DNA from 4 places in the Planococcus sp. VCh962 genome. Region 3 is predicted to be linked to each of the others. Evidence: riboswitches for the same ligand, from Rfam matches in the RefSeq annotation. Region 3 holds a riboswitch; each other region holds the start of a gene.
The links. Region 3 has a riboswitch for S-adenosylmethionine ahead of AC3AQ9_RS15420 (MetQ/NlpA family ABC transporter substrate-binding protein). Riboswitches for the same ligand answer to the same signal wherever they lie in the genome.
Positions count from the first base shown of each region.

Region 1: another riboswitch for S-adenosylmethionine. It lies ahead of AC3AQ9_RS04445 (LLM class flavin-dependent oxidoreductase); the one in region 3 lies ahead of AC3AQ9_RS15420 (MetQ/NlpA family ABC transporter substrate-binding protein).
Region 2: another riboswitch for S-adenosylmethionine. It lies ahead of AC3AQ9_RS04620 (aliphatic sulfonate ABC transporter substrate-binding protein); the one in region 3 lies ahead of AC3AQ9_RS15420 (MetQ/NlpA family ABC transporter substrate-binding protein).
Region 4: another riboswitch for S-adenosylmethionine. It lies ahead of AC3AQ9_RS13100 (bifunctional homocysteine S-methyltransferase/methylenetetrahydrofolate reductase); the one in region 3 lies ahead of AC3AQ9_RS15420 (MetQ/NlpA family ABC transporter substrate-binding protein).

Region 1 covers NZ_JBYLHS010000001.1:886,451-890,664, reverse strand. Annotated here, with positions in the region: gene nikD (nickel import ATP-binding protein NikD) at 1-587, shown strand, start outside; gene nikE (nickel import ATP-binding protein NikE) at 622-1,443, shown strand; gene AC3AQ9_RS04450 (YkuS family protein) at 1,532-2,110, opposite strand; SAM riboswitch class I at 2,411-2,519, shown strand; gene AC3AQ9_RS04445 (LLM class flavin-dependent oxidoreductase) at 2,714-4,099, shown strand.
Region 2 covers NZ_JBYLHS010000001.1:913,896-918,109, reverse strand. Annotated here, with positions in the region: gene metG (methionine--tRNA ligase) at 1-1,533, shown strand, start outside; SAM riboswitch class I at 1,922-2,034, shown strand; gene AC3AQ9_RS04620 (aliphatic sulfonate ABC transporter substrate-binding protein) at 2,188-3,177, shown strand; gene AC3AQ9_RS04615 (ABC transporter permease) at 3,191-4,030, shown strand; gene AC3AQ9_RS04610 (ABC transporter ATP-binding protein) at 4,045-4,214, shown strand, end outside.
Region 3 covers NZ_JBYLHS010000006.1:104,888-109,101, forward strand. Annotated here, with positions in the region: gene ltaS (lipoteichoic acid synthase) at 1-1,912, shown strand, start outside; SAM riboswitch class I at 2,247-2,359, shown strand; gene AC3AQ9_RS15420 (MetQ/NlpA family ABC transporter substrate-binding protein) at 2,456-3,265, shown strand; gene AC3AQ9_RS15425 (methionine ABC transporter ATP-binding protein) at 3,331-4,214, shown strand, end outside.
Region 4 covers NZ_JBYLHS010000004.1:89,420-93,633, forward strand. Annotated here, with positions in the region: gene AC3AQ9_RS13090 (hypothetical protein) at 374-976, shown strand; gene AC3AQ9_RS13095 (DUF6920 family protein) at 1,137-2,000, shown strand; SAM riboswitch class I at 2,281-2,387, shown strand; gene AC3AQ9_RS13100 (bifunctional homocysteine S-methyltransferase/methylenetetrahydrofolate reductase) at 2,462-4,214, shown strand, end outside.

The DNA of each region.
Region 1 (4,214 bases), on a different contig from region 3:
GACTAAAGCCGAAAGAGATGCGGAGCGTTCTTGGAAAAGAGATCGGATACATCATGCAAAATCCGATGAACGCTTTTACGCCTGTATTCACCATCGGCAACCAATTTATTGAAACCATCCGGAGCCATACAGACCTGACTAAGAAACAGGCAAGCGAATTGGCGGTTTCTTCTCTGGAAGTGTTGAATCTGCAAGAACCGGCCAAGATTATGAGGAAATATCCTTTTCAGCTGAGCGGCGGGATGCTCCAGCGCGTCATGATCGCGATTTTGATGTGCCTGCGCCCATCAGTCGTGATAGCAGACGAGCCGACAACAGCCCTTGATGTGACCAATCAGATGCAAGTGCTTAAGGAACTGGATCGGCTCCGGACGGAATGCGGCACTTCAATCTTGCTGATTTCACATGACTTAGGGGTAATTTCAGAACTGGCCGACGAAGTGGCCGTGATGCAAAAGGGCCGGATTGTGGAAAAAGCAGATGTCTTCCAACTGTTCGATCACCCTCAGCATATCTATACAAAAAAACTGCTCCAAGCCAGACCTGTTTTGCCGATAAACGAACAATTGAAAAAACTGGTTATATAGAATCGGCAGGGAACGAGCGGAAAGGCGGTAGTCTATGAGTTTACTGGAAGTCAAAAGTGTTACACATGCATACGGCCCGACCCGTTCTTTTTGGCGCAAGGAAAGAGCATCACCGGTTCTTTCCGAGGTGTCTCTTAATATCGAAGAAGGGACGTGTTTGGGGCTTCTTGGAACAAGTGGGGCAGGCAAGAGCACGTTAGGCAAAGTCATTCTAGGGGTAGAGCAGCCGAAAGAAGGAAAAGTCATTTTCCAAGGCCAAGACATTTATACAATGGATTCTATTACCCGAAAACGTCTCAGAAGAGATCTTCAAGTGGTCTTTCAGGATAGTTATTCATCGGTGAATCCGCGCATGACGGCGGAAAAGATTATCGGGGAGCCCTTGGAAAACTACGAAAGGCTGTCGGCATCGGAGATGAAACGAACGATTGCGCATTTATTGGAGATGGTAGGGCTGGATGCGGAAGACATGAAAAAATACCCCCGGCAGTTCAGCGGTGGGCAATTGCAGCGGATCAATATTGCCAGAGCGATCGCTTTAAAGCCGAAATTGATGGTCCTGGATGAATCCGTCAGCAGTCTCGATATGGTGAACCAAACAAATATCCTGAACTTATTAAATGAGCTGAAATCAGCCTATGGCCTTTCTTATCTCTTTATCACCCATGATATTAGAGCTGCCTATTCCATTTCGGATGCTTTAGCAGTCATGGAAAAAGGCAGGTTGATCGCAACCAGCCAAGACAAAAATGAAATGCTCTCATCGCAACAGCCTATTGTAAAGAAATTGGTGTCTTCCATTCTGTCAGAACATCCACGGAACCGAACGATTTCTTCGGACAGGAGATTCGTTTGATGCAGGATCAAGCAGACAAGCTGCCATAAGTGAAAAGCCGAAGAGTCCACTAGAAAGTGGACTCTTCGGCTTTTTTATCCTCGTTATTTTAATTCAATGATGAAGAATCTCTTGAAGTTTCAGTGCCTTGCTGATCGTTGGAAGAGCTGGAAACTTTCCCTTTAACTTGAGAAGTGGCTTCGGTGGCCTTTTCTTTTGCCTGATTAGCCAAGTCGGCTGCTTTTTCTTTTACTTGGCTCAGTTTTCCGCTTCCATCACTGCCGGCATTGCCGCTTGCCAATTTTTCTTTAACGGTCACTTGAAGTTCTTTGCCGCTTTTCGGTGCTAGAAGAAGGGCTATTGCCGATCCAATTGCCGCTCCGCTTAAGAGGCCTGCGAAAAATCCGCTGCCCGATTCACTTTTGGCTGCATCTGGCTGGCCTTGAATTTTTCCGGCGCGCTGCAAACGTTCTTCCACTTCGGCTACAATTTCGTTAACCGTGCGCCCACTCACTTCTACCAGAGATCCTTTAAAGCGAAGATGGTCATAGCTCTCCAAGCTGCGGACTACCAGCGCATCATAATGGGCGGCTTTTGTTTTCTGATCAAGCATGTCTGCCTGATAACCTCTGTTTCTTAGGGCTTGTTGAATGTCTGTAAACGGATGTTCTACTGCAATTCTTGGCATATTATCCAACCTCTTTCTTTATTATCGTTATTCTTGTGTCTTTCCCTAACCCGGCTATAAGTTAAACCTTCTTTACTTATTAATCGAATAAAGATCTTTTAGAAGAAATCGAGCAAGGCACTTACTTCCAATAAAAAAGCCGCGAGTTAGAGGGCTTTCTCTTCTAGAATATTAAAAAAGCATCCGTTATTCATCGCTTATACCGACTAATGTGATAAGACTTATAAGGTAAATAAATTAATTTTACGATATAGATTGACTTTCAATAGATTTAATATTATGATTATTTTTAATTTAATAATCTTATCCAGAGAAGCCGAGGGACTGGCCCATTGACGCTTCAGCAACCTCTGACATTTGTCAGAAAGGTGCTAAATCCAGCAAGAATTTTATTCTTGGGAGATAAGAGCGGGATTGTGTACATATACAACCTTCTTTTCTCTTTAGCCGAGAAAAGGAGGTTTTTTATTTTGTTCATGGTCCTCAAACTTAAATACGGCAAGTACATATAAAGAAAGGGCAATATCAATCCTCACATCAATCATTGTGTTAAAAAGATTAGTTGAAACACCAAAAACGGTGCACACAAAGGAGCGGATCTATATGACAAACAAACGGATTTATTTAAATGCATTTGATATGAATTGTGCTGGACATCAATCACCTGGGCTCTGGACCCATCCCGAAGATCAATCGCATAAATACAAAGACAGCGAATATTGGATAGAATTGGCGAAGCTATTGGAAAAAGGGAAGTTTGATGCTATCTTTATAGCAGATGTCCTCGGTACATATGATGTCTATAATGGGTCGAGAGATGCCGCAGTCCGGCAAGGTGCACAGTCTCCAGTCAACGATCCGCTGCTTGTCGTACCGCTTATGTCGGCAGTCACGAAACATTTGGGTTTCGGTGTCACAGCTTCTGTCACCCATGAACATCCTTATCCTTTTGCCCGCCGGATTTCTACGCTGGATCATTTAACAAAAGGCCGCATCGGCTGGAACATCGTGACGTCTTATCTCAAGAGCGCGGCTGTCAATATCGGGCTGGACGACCAAATCAAGCATGATGAGCGTTATGATATTGCTGAAGAGTATTTGGAAGTGTGCTATAAATTATGGGAATCCAGTTGGGAAGAAGATGCCGTGCTGCTGGATAAAGTGAATGGCATATATACAGACCCTGAAAAAGTGCATGATATCCGGCATGAAGGGAAATATTATAAAGTGCCGGGTGCCCATTTAACGGAACCTTCCAGACAGCGGACTCCTGTCCTTTATCAGGCAGGCGCTTCTAAAAAAGGTGTAGCTTTTGCCGGGAAACATGCTGAATGTGTCTTCATCGGTCCGCCAAATATGGAACTGGCGAAACAAACGGTCAACAAGATACGCACCGAAGTGGAAAATTCCGGCCGGAATAAAGATGACGTCAAGATTCTGACGCTGCTTACCCCGATTGTCGGAAAAACGGAACAAGAAGCAATTGAAAAATACAACGATTATAAAAAACATATCAGCCATGAAGGTGCCTTGGCATTATTTGGGGGGTGGACTGGAATTGATTTGTCCAATTATGCGCCAGATCAGCCGCTTGAGTACATTGAAAATGATGCCATTCAATCTGCTTTAGAAAACTTCACCAAAATTCTGCCAGGAAGAAAACCGACGGTCAACGACGTTAAGGAATATGTCGGCATCGGAGGACTTGGGCCTTTCACTGTCGGATCGCCAGAGCAAGTAGCTGATACGCTTGAAAAGTGGGTGACCGAAACGGGCGTTGACGGTTTTAATATCGCTTACGCCATCACCCCTGGAACTTTTGAGGATTTTATCGATCTTGTCGTGCCGATCCTTCAGGAGCGGGGGCTCGTTCAAAAAGAATATGAAGGGGATTCTTTGCGGGATGCTTTGTTTGGGGAAGGTGCGCATCTATCACCGGCTCATCCCGGAAAGCAATATACGCGTGTACCTGTAACAGTGAACAATTAACAGCAACGAGAGCAAAAGAGGGAAAGGCGCTCAAAAAAGCGCTTCTTCGCTCTTTTTTGTTTGCCAACTTGAATTGAACAAACGAACAGGAAATTATTTCAAATTAACGAAACCA
Region 2 (4,214 bases), on a different contig from region 3:
AAAGGCGAGAACGTTTTATATGTCTCAGGCAGCGACTGCAACGGGACGCCGATTGCCATTCGGGCCAATCAAGAAGGAAAGACCATAAAAGAGGTAGCAGACCATTATCACCAAGAATTTTCAAATGATTTTTCCCGGCTCGGATTCACCTATGATATCTACACAAGGACAGATGGTTTTTTTCATCATCAAACGGTCCAAAAAATATTTTTAACTTTGATGGATAATGGCCATATCTATAAAAAGGAAATTGATCAGATGTATTGTGAATACGACCAGCAATTTCTTCCAGATCGATATGTAGAAGGAATTTGCCCAGTCTGTTCACACACTTCCCGTGGAGACCAATGTGACAACTGTTCCACGATTTTGGATCCGTTGGATTTATTGGAGCCGAAATGTAAAATCTGCGGGAATGTCCCGACCGTGAAAAAGACGGAACACTTCTATTTCGCGTTAAGTGCTTTTCAGGAAGAACTTGCGGCTTACGTCAGAGAAGCAAAAAAGAAGAATGCCTGGCGCGAAAATGCAATCCATTTATCCGAACGTTATTTGAAAGAAGGGCTGCTGGACCGGGCCGTATCAAGGGATTTGCCGAATGGCGTGCCCTTGCCGGTAAAAGGCTATGAGGATAAAAAGGTCTATGTCTGGATAGAAGCTGTTTCGGGTTATTATTCAGCCAGCCGGCAATGGGCAGAAGAAAAACAGCAGGATGATCAGGAGTATTGGCAGGAAGAAACTATTGCTTACTACGTACACGGCAAAGACAACATCCCTTTTCATTCCATTATCTGGCCAGCTATTTTAAAAGGGATCGGGGTTGAAGGGCTGCCGACTCACATTGTGTCCAATGAATACTTAACGCTTGAAAAGCGAAAAATATCGACGAGTAAAAACTGGGCGGTTTGGGTCCCGGATATTCTGGAGAGGTATGATCCGGATTCGATCCGTTATTTCCTGTCGATCAATGCACCGGAAAACCGGGATACGGATTTTTCCTGGAGGGAATTCATTTATAGCCATAACAGTGAACTGTTAGGTGCATATGGGAATTTTATCAACCGCACCCTCAAATTTATTGAAAAAAGCTATGAAGGAAGGATCCCGAAAGCGGAAATAGAACCGGATTTAAAACGTAGAATTGAAGGGCTATATGAGAGCGTGGGCCAAAAAATAGAGGATGCTCATTTTAAACAAGGAATTGAAGAAGTTTTCTCCTTTATCCGATATGCCAATAAATACTTTGATGAAAAAGAACCTTGGAAGGAATTAAAGCAAAATCGAGCTTCTTGCGACCAAACGATTGCCAATTGCGTGCTGATTATCACCAATGTCATTCAATTATTGAACCCGTTTTTGCCGTTTTCAACTGAAAAAGTAAAAGGAATATTAGAAATCGAGAAGTTGACTTGGGAGTATACAACTTGCGAAGCAGAAGAAATATCGAATATCAAGCCCTTGTTTGAAAGATATGATGTGAAAAGAATTGAAGAAGAGCTAGACAAGCTAATTCGTCACTCCAAATCAAGTTAAGAGGTATTTCACTTAATGCTGCAAACGAATAAAAGTCGAAGAACACTAATGAAGAAAAAAGCAGCTGCAACCTAGGTGATACTAGCAACTTAAATATACTGGCTCGACCGCATGAGAGGGGAAAGCCCTTGCAGAGCTTGAATTCGGAACAACGAATAATCTTCCAGTGCCAGAAGGAAAATGATCGGGTCCATTCAAGGATAGGGCTGGAGTAGAATGGAAATTGAGCAATGAAAAATAGTAATGTAAATTCTTTCAAGCAATGTTTTAAAATTAAGGTAAAAGTAAAAAAAATCAAAAATTAGTTGACTTTTAAATTAATCTTATTGTATGATAATTCCCAATGGTTCGATTGATTGAAAATTTGTACATTTAAAAGTGAATAGTACTCTTATCAAGAGCGGCGGAGGGAATAGGCCCTGTGAAGCCCGGCAACCACCAGAATTATATTCTGGTAAGGTGCTAAATCCTACTGATTCGAAGGAATCGGAAAGATAAGAGGAGGATTTATTGCCCTCTTCTTAATTGAAGGGGGCTTTTTGTATGTTCAATCTAAAAAAGGAGGAAAGTCTATTTGGTAAAACCTAGTAAGCGAATTGGTTAAGTCTTCAAAACTTTAAAGAAAAAATAAAACTTATTTTAGGAGGAATCGGAATGAAGAAAATTATTGCATTGGTTTTGTTTATTGTAAGTGCGTCACTTATCCTGACGGCTTGTTCAAATGCACAAGGGGAAGAACAAGGAAAGTTGAAAAAGGTAGTTCTTGATTATGCATATTACTCACCTACGAGTTTGGCTTTAAAGGAGTTTGGATGGGCAGAAGAAATTTTTGAAGAAGAAGGCATTGAGGTTGAATGGGTTCTTAGCCAAGGAAGCAATAAGGCTTTGGAATTTTTAAATTCTAAAAGCGTGGATTTTGGCTCTACTGCGGGAGCAGCGGCATTAATCGCAAAATCGAATGGGTCACCGATCGAGTCGGTTTATATTTATTCGAAACCAGAATGGACTGCATTGGTAGCGACAGGAGATTCGCCGATAAAAACAGTCGAAGATTTGAAAGGAAAGAAAGTTGCCGCAACTTTAGGGACGGATCCGTATATCTTCCTTCTGCGCTCACTGCAGGAAGCCGGTCTTTCATCGAAGGACTTGGAAATTGTGAATTTACAGCATGCGGATGGTGCCAATGCCTTGTTAACTGGACAGGTGGATGCGTGGGCAGGCCTTGACCCGCATATGGCGAGAGTTGAAGTTGATTCTGGTGCAAATTTATTTGTGCGTGATCACGATAAAAATACATATGGCACATTGAATGTGCGATCAGAGTTCGCAGAACAGAATCCGGAAGTTGTAGAAAAAGTAATTGAGGTATATGAAAAAGCACGGAAATGGGTTGTGGAAAATCCGGATGAAGCAGCTGAAATCTTAGCAAAGCAAGCGGACATGAAGTTGGAAGTGGCGAAGAAGAGCATCGAGCGAAATGATTTTTCTGACCCGATTCCCGGTAATAAACAAATCGAGGCACTAAAAGAGGCAGGCGAAGTCTTGAAGGCAGAAAATGTGATCAAAAGCGATCAAGATATCGAAAAAACAGTGAATGAATTAATCATTGATCGATTTGCCAAAAAAGTGATCGCAACAGAATAGGGGGACGAGTTGGATGACGGTCAATGCTAAAACAAACGAATTTCTGATAGAGAAAAATAAAAAGTCAAAATCCCATGCAGATTCAACTAAAGCAAGAGGCCTTGTACTCGGCTCGGTATTGCCGATCGCTCTTTTGGTCGCATGGGAAGCGGCCGCCCGTTTTGGCTTGATAGACACCTATGTTTTTCCGGCCCCTACCACTATTTTTCAAAAGATTTTAGAAATGGCCCAAGATGGAACCCTTTGGGGGCATATCGGCATTACTTTTCTTCGGGTATTGATCGGATTTTTTGCCGGGGCTTTCACAGCGCTTGTATTGGGCTCTTTCGTAGGTTATTTCAAATGGTTTGAACAGCTTGTGGATCCATTAATCCAAGCCTTCAGATCCATCCCTTCCCTTGCCTGGGTGCCATTATTCATTTTATGGATGGGAATCGGAGAACCATCCAAAGTGCTGTTAATTGCGGTCGGTGTTTTCTTTCCGGTGTATTTGAATATCGTCTCTGGTATTCAAGGGGTAGACCGGAAGCTGATAGAAGTAGGAAAGATTTATCACTTTACTTCATTCCAAATTGTGCGCCGCATCATTTTGCCGGCTTCGCTGCCGTCTTTTCTTGTAGGTTTGCGCAGCGGCGTCGGTTTAGGTTGGATGTTCGTAGTTGCTGCTGAATTAATGGGTGCCGGCCAAGGACTCGGCTATTTACTGGTTGTAGGCCAGAATACGTATTCGCCTGAACTTATCATGGCAAGCATCATCCTGTTTGCCATACTCGGGAAAGCCACGGACGCTCTCTTGAAAGGGTTAGAAGCACGTGCATTGAGATGGCAGGATAATTTACAGAACCAACAATAAGAGGAGTGGTCAAGATGTTGGAAGTGAAAGAGGCCTCAAGAACGTTCAATAACGGACTGGCTGGATTCAAAAATCTGTCCTTTTCTATTCAAGAAGGTGAGACCGTTGGCATTCTGGGAACGAGTGGGTGCGGGAAAAGTACTCTTCTTCGGGTTTTGTCTGGGCTGGATCAGGACTTCGACGG
Region 3 (4,214 bases):
TAAATTGGATGTCGATGGATTCCTCCAAGAGTTCCTGCTGTTTATCAACCCCCTCGGATCCGCGCTATTGCTTTTAAGCCTGTCGCTGTTATTTAAAGGAACACGAAAGTACATATCGCTTCTAGTGATTTACTTCCTGATGTCTTTCTTTTTGTATGCGAATGTGGTCTACTATCGGTTCTTCAGTGATTTCATCACATTGCCGACTTTGTTCCAGACGCAGAATTTCGGGGATTTAGGTGGCAGCATTGCTACGTTGATACAGCCGACCGATATTCTTTTCTTTGTAGATGTCATTTTACTGGCATATCTGGTGTTCTCGAAAAGAGTCGAAAAAGAGTCCCGGAACATTCGGAAAAAAGCGGTTATTCCGGTCATCACGTTCGCGTTGGCCATTTCGTTCTTCAATCTGGGCTTGGCCGAAGGAGACCGTCCGCAATTACTGACCCGCGGCTTTGACCGGGCTTATATCGTGAAGTATTTGGGCATGTACAATTACGCTCTTTATGACACAGTTGAAACGCTGAAATCCTCTTCACAACGAGTGCTGGCGGACAGCGATGAAGTTACAGAAGTGTTGAACTACACGAAATCCAATCATGCGACTCCGAATGAAGCATATTTCGGTGCAGCTGAAGGAATGAATGTCGTTTACTTGCATCTGGAATCGATGCAGACATTTCTGATGGATTACAAATTGAACGGGGAAGAAGTGACTCCGTTTTTAAACTCGATGATCAAAGATAAAAATACCCTGTATTTCGATAATTTCTTCCATCAAACCGCTCAAGGCAAAACAGCGGATGCGGAATTCCTGCTGGAAAACTCGCTATTCGGATTGTCGAAAGGTTCGGCCTTTATTACCAAAGGTGATAATACGTACCAGTCAGCTCCGGCCATTTTAAAGGACAAGGGCTACACTTCAGCGGTATTCCACGGCAACAATGGAACGTTCTGGAACCGCTCTGAAATCTATAAATCTTTCGGCTATGACCATTTCTTTGATATTGAGTCTTATACCGGCCTGACAGAAGCGGATATGGCTGAATATGGCGTAATGGATAAGCCGTTCTTTGACCAGTCAGCGGAACTTTTAAAGACCTTGCCGGAACCTTTTTATTCGAAATTCATCACAGTGTCGCATCATTTCCCTTATAAAATCGATCAGGAGTTGACGACGATTGAAAAAGGCACCACTGGCGATGCAAGCGTCGATAATTATTTCCAGACGGCGCGCTACGCAGACGAAGCGCTTCAGCAGTTCTTTGCAGATCTGGAACAATCCGGTTTAGCGGATAACACCATGATTGTGATGTACGGCGACCATTACGGAATTTCTGACAATCACAATAAAGCGATGGAACAAGTGCTTTCTAAAGAAATCACACCGGTTGAAAACACCAAGCTGCAGCGGGTTCCGCTGTTCATCCACGTGCCAGGCATGGAAGGCGGCATCAACCATACGTATGGCGGCCAAATCGACCTTCTGCCGACTGTGATGCATTTGCTTGGAGTGGAAACACAGGATTATATCCAATTTGGTACAGATCTGTTGTCCGAGGAGCATGAAGAACTGGTCACTTTCAGAAATGGCGATTATGCCAGCCCGGAGATCTATTCAATCGGTGACACCTTCTATGACCCAGAAACCGGTTTGCCAATCGAAGAAGATCAGTTGGAACAAGCGCAAAAACTCCAACAGTACGGAAATTACGAATTGCAGTTGTCAGACCGGGTAGTCAATGGCGACTTGCTGAGATTCTATACGCCTGAAGGATTCACGCCGATTGATCCAGCTGATTACAATTACTTGAACAAGCCAACTGTAAAACCAGTTGAAGTACCAGTTGTAGAACCGATCGAAGAACCAATCGAAGAACCAATCGACGAACCAATCGAAGAAACTGAATAACTGATGAATGAAAAAGGTATCCTGGAAGCTGTTTTATTGGCTTTTGGGATAGCTTTTTTTCTTTTGCTTGCTAAGAACAGTATCTCAAAAGATTGATAAGAGAATGCAAAGAGAGTGTAAAGAATTGTGAATGTTTGGACCCGATTGCAGCGCTAAATAGTGTTTTACGGCTTAACGGATTGTTGCCGTTCATGAAAGGAATAAGCTGAATTGAAAATGAATTTTCATTTCGGTATATAATTAGTAAAAAAATAATATTAAGAAAACATTGACTTTGGCATATTGATAGGCTAAATTAATCAATAAGGTTTCGCAATTGAATAAGCAACTAAATCTCTTATCAAGAGTAGCGGAGGGACTGGCCCTATGAAGCTCGGCAACCATCTATGTTAATCACATGGAAAGGTGCTACATCCAGCAGAACTGAAAGGTTCTGAAAGATAAGAGAGGATGAATTTTACGATAAATTTGTGCCTCTCTTTCTTTATGGAAAGAGAGGCTTTTTCGTATTTCGGGCTTAAAAAACTATTGGGGGATATTAAAATGGAAAAACTTGGAATCTTTACAGCGTTAACTTTATCAGCAGGTTTATTGGCAGGATGCAGCGGCAATGCCGAATCAACTGAATTGAGTGAGGAAAAATTAGTGGTTGGCGTTACTTCAGGTCCCCATGAGCAAATCATGGAAGTGGTATCGGAAGTGGCGAAAGAAGATGGCCTGGAAATTGAACTGAAAGTCTTTACGGATTATGTATTGCCGAACACAGCACTGTCCGAAGGCGATTTGGATGTGAATAGCTATCAGCATAAACCATTCTTGGAAGCTTTCAATGCTGACCACGGAACAAATTTGGTAGCCGGCGCTACAACGATTCTAAATCCGATGGGGGTTTATTCAAACGAATATGACTCTATTGAGAAGTTGCCAAAAGGCTCCACTTTCGGCTTGCCGAATGATCCGACGAACGGCGCCCGTGCCCTGTTCATCCTGGAAGAAGCGGGAATCATCACGCTGAAAGAAGGAACGGAAGAAACGGCATCGGTTTTTGATGTAGAAGAAAATCCGCTGGAACTTGAATTCATCGAATTGGAAGCAGCACAGATTCCGAAGCAGTTAAGTGAACTGGATGCAGCGGCCATCAATACAAACTGGGCGATTGAAGCCGGATTAAACACGCTGGAAGATTCAATTTTGCTGGAATCTAGCGACTCTCCATACGTCAATCACATTGTGGTAAGAGAAGAGAATAAAGACGATGCGGTTCTTGAAAAGCTGAACGCGGCTTATCAGTCTGATAAGGTCAAAGCCTTTATCGAAGAAGAATTTGATGGGTCTGTATTGCCAATCTGGTAAAATTCGGAGAGCCGCGTGGCATTTATGCCACGGGCCTTTCCTATTTAGAAGGAAGTGTAACGAGCATGATTCAACTAGAGAACGTTTCAAAAGAATTTAAATCGAAAAAAGGGATGATCCGGGCAGTGAATGATGTATCGCTGCATGTGAAAAAAGGGGAAATCCATGGTGTCATCGGCTATAGCGGAGCCGGGAAAAGTACGTTGATCCGCTGTGTGAATTTACTGGAGGCTCCGACCACCGGAAAAGTCCGGCTGAATGACCGGGAGTTTACGGAGCTTTCGAAAAGCGAACTATTGGAAGAACGCAAAAACATCGGCATGATTTTCCAAGGCTTTAATTTGCTGCGGACAGCTACAGTCGAAGAGAACATCGCCATTCCCTTGAAGCTGATCGGGGTGGAAGCTGTGGAAATTCCAAAGCGAGTGGAAAAGTATTTGGACATTGTCGGTTTGACGGAAAAGAAAAATGCCTATCCGGCCCAGTTGTCAGGCGGACAGAAACAGCGTGTCGCCATTGCCCGCGCTCTTGCACAAGAGCCGGATGTTTTGCTCAGCGATGAAGCGACCAGTGCGCTCGATCCTGAAACCACTGAATCGATTCTGGATTTGCTGCTGAAGATCAATGCAGAATTCGGCATCACCATTTTGCTGATCACCCACGAAATGCATGTCATCCAAAAGATATGTGACCACGTCTATGTGATGGACGGCGGGGAAATCGTGGAAGGCGGCCCGGTAATTGAACTGTTTTCAAAACCGCAGCATAAAACGACACGGAGTTTCCTGAATACCATTTCACAGCGCAAATTGTCGAAGGAATTCGTCGGCAACTTGAAGAAAAGTGGATCGGTGCTGCGCTTGACGTTCCGCGGAGAAGCTACGGGAGATCCGGTACTGGCGGCTATGGCAAAAGAATTTGACGTAAAGCCGAATATTTTAACGGCGAA
Region 4 (4,214 bases), on a different contig from region 3:
TTCGCAAAGAAATAAAGAAAGGCAAACTTTTTATTGCTAATCATTAAAATTCATATTTTTAAGTATAGAGTTTTGGATAAAATAATTTCAATCTTATCGAGTAGCAAAAAATTTTTCACTTATTATTATAGTTAAAATTGCTGGCTTCAATGCCGTTCGGAAATTTCTTTAATTCTTCAGGCAACGATAAAATTAGCATGGACCTTTTTGTTTTTAAAATGTTGTAGACTAGCTGTTGATTACTAATTATAATTAGAAAAATAGGAATTTTTAATCACTTGTGTGTGAGGCTTTATAATTACCTTGATTAGAATTATATGTTAATACGTTGAAAGAAAAAGAAAAGACGTTAGGAAAAGAGGGGATCAACAGGATGAAATGGCTGCCTACACGAAAGAATAAAATTGAAGCTTTTTGGAAATGGTTCGAGGAGAATGAGGGAATTTACTTTGAGTTGGCTGAAGAAAATAGGGAAGAGCTTTTTGATGAATTGCAGCAAAAGCTTCAGAAAGTGAATAAGCATCTCGTTTTTGAGTTCAGTGCTGAGCCGGAGAACGGCAAACGCGAATTTATTATCAGTGCGGACGGCATAGTAGAGGGTTTTGAAGCGGTGTTTGATTTGCAGGAAACTGCTCCGGAACTTGAACGCTTTGAAATCATTGCTTTCAGGCAGCCTTCAGAAGAAGAGTTCAGTGTTTATTATGGAAAAAGGGAATTGACATGGGAGGATGTCTATTATACAGCGCTTCAGGATGTAGAGCAGGAAGAAGTCAATATGATGCTTTATATCAAAGGGCTGACAGAAGAAAATGAGGAGGAAATTATTCCGATTGTCTTCATCCTTCTGGACTCGGTGATCGGCGAATACAATATGGGAGTGCATGTTGGAAGCGTCGAGTTCCACCCGTTTGAAGATCAGCCAAACATTCGGCCGCTCTATACTTTAAAAGAGTTTTTCCCGGTGGAAAGTATATGAAATCGGTTGGGTGAATAAACCTTAAAAGCTTTGTTGAAGATGGAACTGGAGGAATTGAATGCATGGGAACAAATTACTCGCATAAATCATTTTTTCTGACAGGAAAAACTCTTCCAATGTCGTATATTAGGTAGTAATGCAAAAATGGAGGTGCTGTAAGATGAGGAAGAGAGTCGTGACTTCACTTTTCGTCGTTGCTGTAGCTGCGTTATATAAAGGGGCGTTGTGGAATTTCAGCAGCCAGAGCAAGAAACAAATTGACCAGCAGCTGGCAAAGGTTCCGGATGCAGAGCCGCGTGAAATAACAGAGGATATGCTGGAGCCGCTTCCAGCACCTGTGAAAAAATGGCTGACCCATGTCGGGATTGTCGGCAAGGACCAAATCCGTACTATTTTTCTTAGGCAAACCGGCTGGATGAGGTTGAAGCCCGAACAGCAGGAGTGGATAAAAGCGGAAGCGGAACAGACCGTTACGACCGATCCGCCGTCGTTTACCTGGACAGTGAAAATGAACATGCTGCCTTTTGTCCAAGTTGTGGGCCGGGACAGTTTCGAATCAGGAAAAGCTGACATGCTGGTTAAAGCAGGAGGGCTGTTTCCGCTTACCCGAGTAGCTGATAATGAAAAAACGGATCAGTCGGCATTGCAGCGGTATTTAATGGAAGTGTCCTGGTATCCGACAGCCGCCCTCAGCCCCTATATCAACTGGGAAGAAATTGATGAAAATACAGCCAAGGCCACCATGGATTATCAAGGGGTATCGGGATCGGCAATATATCATTTTAAGGAAGACGGAGAGCTGCAGAAAATTGTCGCCCATCGCTACAAAGACAATAGCCCGGAAGCGCCACTTGTGCCGTGCGTGGCTGAAATCAAAGAGCATCACAGCGCTGGCGGAATCAAAGTCCCTTCAAAGATCGAAATTACGTGGCAGCTGGAAGATGGAGATTTTACCTGGTACAAATTCGAGGTCCACGCAGCGGAATTTGATCCAATTCAAGCGGCAAAAAACACACCTCTTTGATAAATCACTCTTCAACACAGAAAGTTCAATCTTTTTAGATAAATCAACTTGACCTGAAGCCTGGATACAGGTAGGATTTGAAGATATAAAGAGAAACTTCAATCAGTGGGGATCTTACTCCACTGATGGTTAGTTGAATCAATCGGACTTTTACGGTCAGTCGGCTTCCCGCTTGCCAAAGCGGGAGCCATACTGCCCGTTAAAGTGGAATAAAGAGAAACATCAGTCAAAGGAATCGCCACTCATTGCCGTTAACATCGAATCATAACTGAATAGTGAATTCTTATCGAGAGAAGTCGAGGGACTGGCCCTATGACGCTTCAGCAACCAGCCATTAATGGTCAGGTGCTAAATCCAGCAGGCATGCAAATGTCTGGCAGATGAAAAGGAACGAGTTTATTAATCGTAAAGCCTTCTTTTTCAAAGATGGCTTTTTTTGTATATTTAGGAGGGTGAAGAGCATGGGTTTACTAGATGAGCTAAAGACGAGAATACTGACGGCAGACGGCGCGATGGGAACCCTATTGTATTCTTACGGCATCGAATACTGCAATGAGGAATTGAATTTGCAGCGGCCGGAAATCATTGAAAAGATTCACCAGGAATACATTCAGGCAGGTGCGGACATTATCCAAACCAATACGTATGGCGGCAATGCCTTAAAACTTGCGCGCTATGGATTGGAACATCAAGTCAAAGAGATCAACGAAGCGGCTATTCGCATCGCGAAAAGAGCAGCTGCCGCCGGCGACCAATTTGTTTTTGGGACAATTGGCGGCATCCGGGGCATCCGGAAAAGCGATGCCACTCTGCAGGAAATCATCGCGATGGTGGATCAGCAAGCAGGATATTTACTGGCGGGAGACCCGGATGCCTTGCTGCTTGAGACTTATTATGATTTTGAAGAACTGGCTGCGACCGTCAGCCATTTACGGAAAGTGACCGATGTGCCGCTGATTGCCCAAGTGTCGATGCACGAGCCGGGCATTTTGCAAAACGGCATGGCTTTGAATGATGCCCTGCACCAGCTGGAAGGATTAGGTGCGGACATTGTCGGTGTCAATTGCCGTTTGGGGCCGCATCATACGATCCAGGCGCTGGAAGAAGTATCGTTGCCGGAAAAAGCGTTCCTTTCGGCTTATCCGAACGCCAGCTTACTGGATCTTGAAAATGGCCGTGTGGTCTATGAGTCGGAAGCTGATTATTTCGGGCGTGCAGGATTATTATTAAGAGAAGAAGGCGCGCGCCTGATTGGCGGCTGTTGCGGCACCACGCCAAAGCACATCGAAGCGCTGAAAAAGCGCATCGGCAATTTAAAACCGATTACCCAAAAAGAAGTGATAAAGAAAAAGCCGATTGTTATTCGCGAAGCAGAAGCACTGGAAGTAGCACCGCTTCATGAAAAAGCGAAAACGGAACGCACCATTATTGTGGAGCTGGATACACCGAAACATTTGGATATTACAAAGTTCATTGAAGGTTCAAAAGCGCTGAATGCAGCAGGTGTGGACGCAGTTACGATGGCGGACAATTCACTCGCTTCTCCAAGAGTCAGCAATCTGGCAATGGGATCCATCTTGAAACACCAGGAACAAATCCGCCCTCTTGCACATATTACATGCCGCGACCGGAATTTGATCGGCTTGCAGTCGCATTTGATGGGACTCGATGCATTGGGAATCCATGATATTCTTGCAGTAACAGGAGACCCGACAAAAGTGGGGGATTTTCCTGGGGCGACAAGTGTTTATGATGTCTCGAGCCTGGAATTGATCCAGTTGATCAAAAAGCTGAATGAAGGCATTTCATTTTCCGGTAAACCGCTGCGCAAAAAAGCGAACTTCTCCGTAGCTGCCGCATTTAATCCGAATGTCCGCGTTTTAGACCGGGCAGTCGCGCGGCTTGAAAAGAAAATAGAAAGCGGGGCGGATTATTTCATTTCGCAGCCGGTTTACACAAAAGAGAAAATCGTTGAAATCTATGAAGCGACAAAGCATTTGAAAACCCCTATTTTCCTCGGAGTGATGCCTTTGACCAGTATCCGCAGTGCCGAATTCCTGCATAATGAAGTGCCTGGCATCAAGTTGTCGGAAGATGCACTGGAGCGGATGCGTGCTTGCGGCAATGATAAAGACCGCGCTACCAAAGAAGGCATCCAGATTGCAAAAGAATTGATCGATACAGCAGCGGATTTATTCCATGGCATTTACTTGA